Linked DNA regions of Stappia indica. The protein of the gene in region 1 interacts with the protein of each later gene in a pairwise test. Links are inferred from orthologs where the notes say so. Each region holds a gene or a part of one and is shown on either strand. Other genes may lie near its edges.

Region 1 (3,081 bases):
CTGGTCATGTCGGGTTTCTTCTCCGGCTCGGAGACCGCGCTGACCGCCGCCTCGCGGGCGCGCATGCTGCAGCTGGAAAAGACCGGAGACCGACGCGCGGCCGTCGTCAGCCGCCTGATCATGGTCCGCGAGCGGCTGATCGGTGCGCTTCTGCTCGGCAACAATCTGGTCAACATTCTCGCCTCGGCGCTCGCCACCAGCGTGCTGCTGAGCCTGTTCGGCGATGCCGGCGTCGTCTATGCGACTCTGGTGATGACCGCCCTCGTGCTGATCTTTTCCGAGGTGCTGCCGAAGACCTGGGCGATCTCCAATCCGGACAGCTTCGCCATCGCCGTCTCCCCGGTGGTGCGCATCGTCGTGATCGTCTTCGGCCCTGTGGTCAGCGCTGTCGAGATGATCGTGCGCGCCCTGCTGCGCCTGTTCGGCGTCGACGTGTCGGAAAACCGCAACGTCCTGTCCGCCCATGAGGAGCTGCGCGGCACCGTCGACTTGCAGCATCTGGAGGGCGGTCTGGTGAAGGCCGAGCGCGATCGCATCGGCGGCCTGCTCGACCTCGCCGACCTGGAAGTGTCGGACGTCATGGTCCACCGCACCAAGATGAACACGCTGAACGCGGACGAGCCGGTCGACAGGCTGATCCAGGACGCGCTGGCGAGCCCGCACACCCGCCTGCCGCTGTGGCGCGGGCAGACCGACAACTATATCGGCGTGCTGCATGCCAAGGACCTGCTGCGCGCGCTGGCAGCCGCCGGCGGCGACGCCTCGAGCATCGATATCGAGCAGATCGTCTCCCCGCCCTGGTTCGTGCCGGACACGACCAGCCTGCAGGACCAGCTCAATGCCTTCCTCAAGCGCAAGGCGCACTTCGCCCTCGTCATCGACGAGTATGGCGAGGTGATGGGCCTGGTGACGCTGGAAGACATCCTGGAAGAGATCGTCGGCGAGATCTCGGACGAGCACGACGTGGAACTTGCCGGCGTCCGCCCGCAGCCCGACGGGTCGATCATCGTCGACGGCGGGGTTCCGATCCGCGATCTCAACCGCGCGGTCGACTGGCGCCTGCCGGACGACGAGGCCACGACCATCGCCGGCCTGGTGATCCACGAGGCACGCATGATCCCGGACGAGCGGCAGGCCTTCACCTTCCACGGCTACCGGTTCACGGTGCTGAAGCGCGAGAAGAACCGCGTCACGCGCCTGAAGATCACGCCGCTTTCGAAGGAAGTCGCCGGCTCGGTCAAGGCGGTGTTCGCCGGCCAGGCGGCCCTGACTGCGCAGGCCCCGGCTCCCACGGTCCAGCCGGGCTGACCGGGCGAACTGGCCGGAACTCGGGCGATCTTAGGTATTGTTAGGCGATGGACGCAGGCCCGCCGCCGCGCGGGTCGCGCTCGTCGGGCGTGCGCACCTCGATCGCCAACGCATGAAGCCCGGCGTCGAAGGCAGGCTTCAGACAGTCGTTGACCGCCCGGTGGCGCGCGACGCGGCTCTGGCCGGCAAGCGCTTCCGCCACCATGCGAATTCGGAAATGGGTCTCGCCGCCCTCGCGCCAGCCGCCATGTCCGCGGTGCCGCTCGGATTCGTCGATCACCTCGAGGCTCTGCGGGGCAAAAGCCTCGCGCAGGCGCTGTTCGATCAGGTCCCGGATGCTCATGCCTTCCATGTGACAGACTTTTCGCCGCCGTCAAGACCTTGCCGAAGGTGGCCCCCTCCCCCTATTTATGCGGATCGCCGCGGCAAGAGCCGCGCATTCCCGCCCCGCAGATCACGGAAACTGGACCAGGACCGTTGGCTTCGGACATCTTCGACCGCATTCGCATCAGCACGAAGCGCAGCCGCGCTGCGGAGGAGGAGTTCGTGTGCGAGCGGACCTGCGACTGGGAAGGCTGCGACGAGCCCGGCACCCACAGGGCGCCGAAGGGGCGCCATGCCGACGGCGAGTATCATCATTTCTGCCTCGCCCATGTGCGGGACTACAACAAGTCCTACAACTATTTCGCCGGCATGGACGACGACGAGACGCGCGCCTACCAGCGTGATGCCCTGACCGGTCATCGCCCCACGTGGAAGATGGGCGTCAACGCCAAGGCGGCCGGCGAAAGCGCCCAGGCCTGGTCGGATGTCGACCCGCGCCAGGCGGCCAAGGCCCGTGCGGAGGCGCGCAAGCGCGCCGGCCGCGGCGGCCGGACGGAAGGAAGCGGCGCCCGCGCGCCCAAGCTGAAACAGCTGGAGGCGCGCGCCTTCGACACGCTCGGCCTGCCGCATCATGCCCGCGACGCCGAGATCAAGGGCCGCTACAAGGAGCTGGTGAAGCGGCTGCATCCCGATGCCAATGGCGGCGACCGGTCGCTGGAAGACAGGCTGCGCGAGATCATCAACGCCTACTCGCTGCTGAAAAAGGCCGGCTTCTGCTGAAACTGGAGGCGGCCTTGTCCTTAAGCAGGCTTGCCAGTTGGTCCGGATCGGCTATGAAATCGTAGGTCTCCCGTGTTTGAGGATCGTGTCCGGCAGTGGCCGGCCTGCGGTCTCCCGTCGCAGGGAGCTCCTTTCCCGGCGCAATTCGCGCCAGCGCCGCCAGCGACGAGGCGTTTTCACTTGGCCGAACGAGGCTCTGGCAATAGGGTCTGGTTCGAATTTCGCGCCGTGGCGACACGCGCGGCGCTTTGCACGACATCGCGGATCCCGCCGGCGGCGGGCCAGCGGAGGAAAGATGACTGACAAGACCCTGCCCGTCGAAAACCTGCCGGACACCACCGTGTCCGTGCGCGAGACCTTCGGCATCGACAGCGACCTGACGGTTCCCGCCTACAAGGAACCGACCGCCCACACGCCCGATCTCGATCCCGATTACCTCTTCGACCGGCAGACCACCCTGGCGATCCTCGCCGGCTTCGCCCACAATCGCCGCGTCATGGTCACCGGCTATCACGGCACCGGCAAGTCGACCCATATCGAGCAGGTCGCCGCGCGGCTGAACTGGCCCTGCGTGCGCGTCAACCTGGACAGCCACATCTCGCGGATCGACCTGGTCGGCAAGGACGCCATCGTCCTCAAGGAGGGCCGCCAGGTCACCGAGTTCCGGGA
Region 2 (3,307 bases), 1.6 Mb from region 1 along the record:
GGGTCTACGAGCAGTACGACACGCTGGTGCAGGGCAACACACTCGCCTCTCCGGGGGGCGATGCCGGCATCATCCGCGTCGGCACCGAGGGCAAGGCGCTGGCCTTCACCGTCGACGTGACGCCGCGCTACGTGGAGGCGGATCCCTTCGAGGGCGGCAAGCAGGCCATCGCAGAATGCTGGCGCAACCTGACGGCCGTCGGCGCCGAGCCGCTGGCCGCGACCGACAACCTGAACTTCGGCAATCCAGAGCGGCCCGAGATCATGGGGCAGCTGGTCGGGGCCATCAAGGGCATCGGCGAAGCCTGCCGCGAGCTCGACTTCCCCATCGTCTCGGGCAACGTCTCGCTCTACAACGAGACCAGCGGCGAGGGCATCCTGCCGACCCCGGCCATCGGCGGCGTCGGCCTGCTGCCCGACCTTGCCCGCCGCGCCGCCGCGGCCTTCGCGAGCGAGGGCGACGTGATCGCGGTGATCGGCGGCCACGGCACGCATCTGGGCCAGAGCGCCTATCTGCGCGATATCCTGGGCCGCGAGGAAGGCGCACCGCCCCCGGTGGATCTGGCCGCAGAGCGCCGCCGCGGCGACTTCGTGCGCGAGCTGATCCGCTCGGGCCGCGTCACCGCCGTCCACGACATCTCCTCCGGCGGCCTTGCCGTGGCGCTGGCCGAGATGGCCATGGCAGGGGCTAAGGGCGCGCGGGTCAAGGTGCCCGCCCCGGCCCATGCCGCGCTCTTCGGCGAGGACCAGGGCCGCTACGTGCTGACGTTCAGCGCCGACGAGGCCGCCTCCGTGCTGGAGGACGCGCTGGATGAAGGTCTCGAGATCGTCGAGATCGGCCGGGTCGAAGGCAGCGATTTGACGGTTGAGGACATCCTCACCATATCCGTTGCAAAGCTGCGCGAGACCCACGAGACTTGGTTCCCGCAGTACATGACGGGCGCCTGAGCGCTCGTCCTCAAACTTTCAGGGCATCGGGGCAGGCCGCCGGCAAGGGCCGCCCCGGAGAGGGAAGGACGGAACGCAATGGCAATGCAGGCGCGCGAGATCGAGGCTCTCATCAAGGAAGCCTTGCCCGATGCGCAGGTTGAAATCCGCGATCTCGCCGGCGACGGCGACCATTACGCCGCGGTGGTGATCTCCTCGGCATTCCAGGGCAAGACCCGGGTGCAGCAGCACCAGATGGTCTACCAGGCGCTCAAGGGCAACATGGGCGGGGAGCTGCACGCGCTCGCCCTGCAGACCAGCGCTCCCGAGTGATCCGCAACCAGGGCACCGGGCAATCCACGGTCGCCGGACCTTGACCCGGCAGAACGAAAGGACAGTGACATGAGCATTCAGCAGTGGATCAAGAACGAAGTCGACACCAACGATGTCGTGCTGTTCATGAAGGGAACCCCGACCTTCCCGCAGTGCGGGTTCTCCGGTCAGGTGGTGCAGATCCTCGACTACGTCGGCGTGCCCTACAAGGGCATCAACGTGCTGGAAGACGACGAGCTGCGCCAGGGGATCAAGGAGTTCTCCCAGTGGCCGACCATCCCGCAGCTCTACGTAAAGGGCGAGTTCGTCGGCGGCTGCGACATCGTGCGCGAGATGTTCCAGAACCAGGAACTGCAGTCGCATTTCGCTGAAAAGGGCATCTCGACCCGCCAGTCGGCCTGATCAAACAAGTTAATAAATGGTTAATAAAGGGCGGATCGAAGTCGATTCGCCCTTTCTTTTTGCAAAATTTGTCGACTAGGCAAAATTTGCCGAATCACTCACGATGAATGCCAGATGAACACGCATTTCAGGCTAGGATCAGTGAAAGGGTGCTAGTCCTCGGTTGTACAGGGGTTCCCGTCACCGAAAGGAACGACAGATGCGGATCGCAAAGCTTGCCGTTGCCGGTATTGCCCTCAGCCTGGGCCTCGGTCTTGCGACCGTAGCGCAGGAATCGGATGCAGGGCTCCGCCGCATCTCCTGCGTCAACCTCACCGTCTTCGCCCCGTCCGCCAGCGGTCTCAGCGACGCCGACACCTGCCGCGCCCATGGCGGGCTTGCGGCAAAGGGCGCGGCGGAAGCCTCCGCCGCCCTCGTCATCCTGGTGCGCAACCAGCCCGCCGGCTTCGACCGCGGGCTGACCATGGCCAGCAACGGATCGTAGCCGCTTCCCCGCAGCTCAGCCCGATCCGTATTTCCGCGCAGCGTCGAGGGCAAGTCCCGCCCCGACGCTGCCGAAGACGTCGCCCTGCACCACCCTTGCGCCCGGCAGCAGGCCGGTCAGCCGCTGCCGCACGAAGGGCACGGAGGCCGAGCCGCCGGTCAGGAACACCGACGAGATCTCCCCCGCCGCAACGCCCGCATCCGCCAGACAGGCCGACAGCGCCCCTTCCACGCCCGCGACCGCCTGGCCGATGGCCTCGATCAGGTCGGAGCGCGACACGTCGACATCGAGCGCGCCGCCGCGCAGCGGAAACGCAAGGCGGTAGAGCTCCTCGTGCGACAAGGCGATCTTCGCCGCCTCGACGGCGCCGGCCAGCGCATGGCCCTGCCGCTCCGACACCACCGACATCAGCCGGTCGACCAGCTCCGGCCGGGCCGCATCCTGCCGCAGGTCCTTCAGCCGCGTGTCGATCTGCGGGGCGTAGAGGAAGTTGATCCGGTGCCACGTGGCGAGCTCGAAATAGGCCCAGTTCGGCAGGTCGCGGCGCGGATCGCGCGAGGGCGTACGGTAGCCGAGCTCCGGCATCACCCGGGAAAGGCTGAGCAGCCGGTCGAAATCCGTGCCGCCGATATGGATGCCGGTGCTGGCGAGAATGTCCTCGCGCCGGTCCGTCTTCGCCCGCCGCTCCGGCGACACGCGCACCACCGCGAAATCCGAGGTGCCGCCGCCAAGGTCGACGATCACCGCCAGTTCCTCGCGGCTCACCGCGCGTTCGTAGTCGAGCGCGGCGGCAATCGGCTCGAACTGGAAGGCGACGGAGGAAAAGCCGGCCTTGCGGGCAATCGCTTCCAGCTCCGCCTCGGCCCGCCGGTCGGCCTCGTCGTTCTCGTCGACGAAACGCACGGGGCGGCCCAGCACCACCTCCTCGAAGGCGTGACCGGCGGCCTGCTCGGCCCGGTGCTTCACCTGCGACAGGTAGAGGCCGATGATCTCGCCGAAGGTCCAGCGCTGCGCCCGGATCGTCGTCTTCTCGGACATGGTGCTGGAGCCGAGGACGCTCTTCAGCGCCCGCATCAAGCGCCCCTCGATGCCTTCCACATAGGTGGCGACCGCATCGCGGCCGAAGCGCACATGCGAATCCTCGAAGGAAAAGAAGATCGTG

The links.
Region 2: the proteins of GH266_RS13060 (region 1) and grxD interact in binary tests that used the Escherichia coli proteins (3 or more experiments, as listed by UniProt). The link is inferred for Stappia indica from one-to-one orthologs.

Annotation. Positions count from the first base shown.
Region 1 is NZ_CP046908.1:2,772,088-2,775,168, forward strand. The notes cover bases 1-2,768. They hold GH266_RS13060 (BolA family protein), read right to left. Parts: upstream 1,652-2,768; coding sequence 1,349-1,651; downstream 1-1,348. Other genes in these bases: GH266_RS13055 (HlyC/CorC family transporter), read left to right, coding at 1-1,308; GH266_RS13065 (DnaJ domain-containing protein), read left to right, coding at 1,786-2,412; cobS (cobaltochelatase subunit CobS), read left to right, coding at 2,708-2,768. Also shown: more of cobS, read left to right, coding at 2,769-3,081. UniProt on the Escherichia coli protein: Transcriptional regulator that plays an important role in general stress response. Has many effects on cell morphology, cell growth and cell division. Acts by regulating the transcription of many genes, including dacA (PBP-5), dacC (PBP-6), ampC and mreB.
Region 2 is NZ_CP046908.1:1,186,104-1,189,410, forward strand. The notes cover bases 1-2,994. They hold grxD (Grx4 family monothiol glutaredoxin), read left to right. Parts: upstream 1-1,328; coding sequence 1,329-1,661; downstream 1,662-2,994. Other genes in these bases: purL (phosphoribosylformylglycinamidine synthase subunit PurL), read left to right, coding at 1-947; GH266_RS05715 (BolA family protein), read left to right, coding at 1,026-1,259; GH266_RS05725 (antitermination protein), read left to right, coding at 1,861-2,145; GH266_RS05730 (Hsp70 family protein), read right to left, coding at 2,161-2,994. In the rest of the region: more of GH266_RS05730, read right to left, coding at 2,995-3,307. UniProt on the Escherichia coli protein: Monothiol glutaredoxin involved in the biogenesis of iron-sulfur clusters.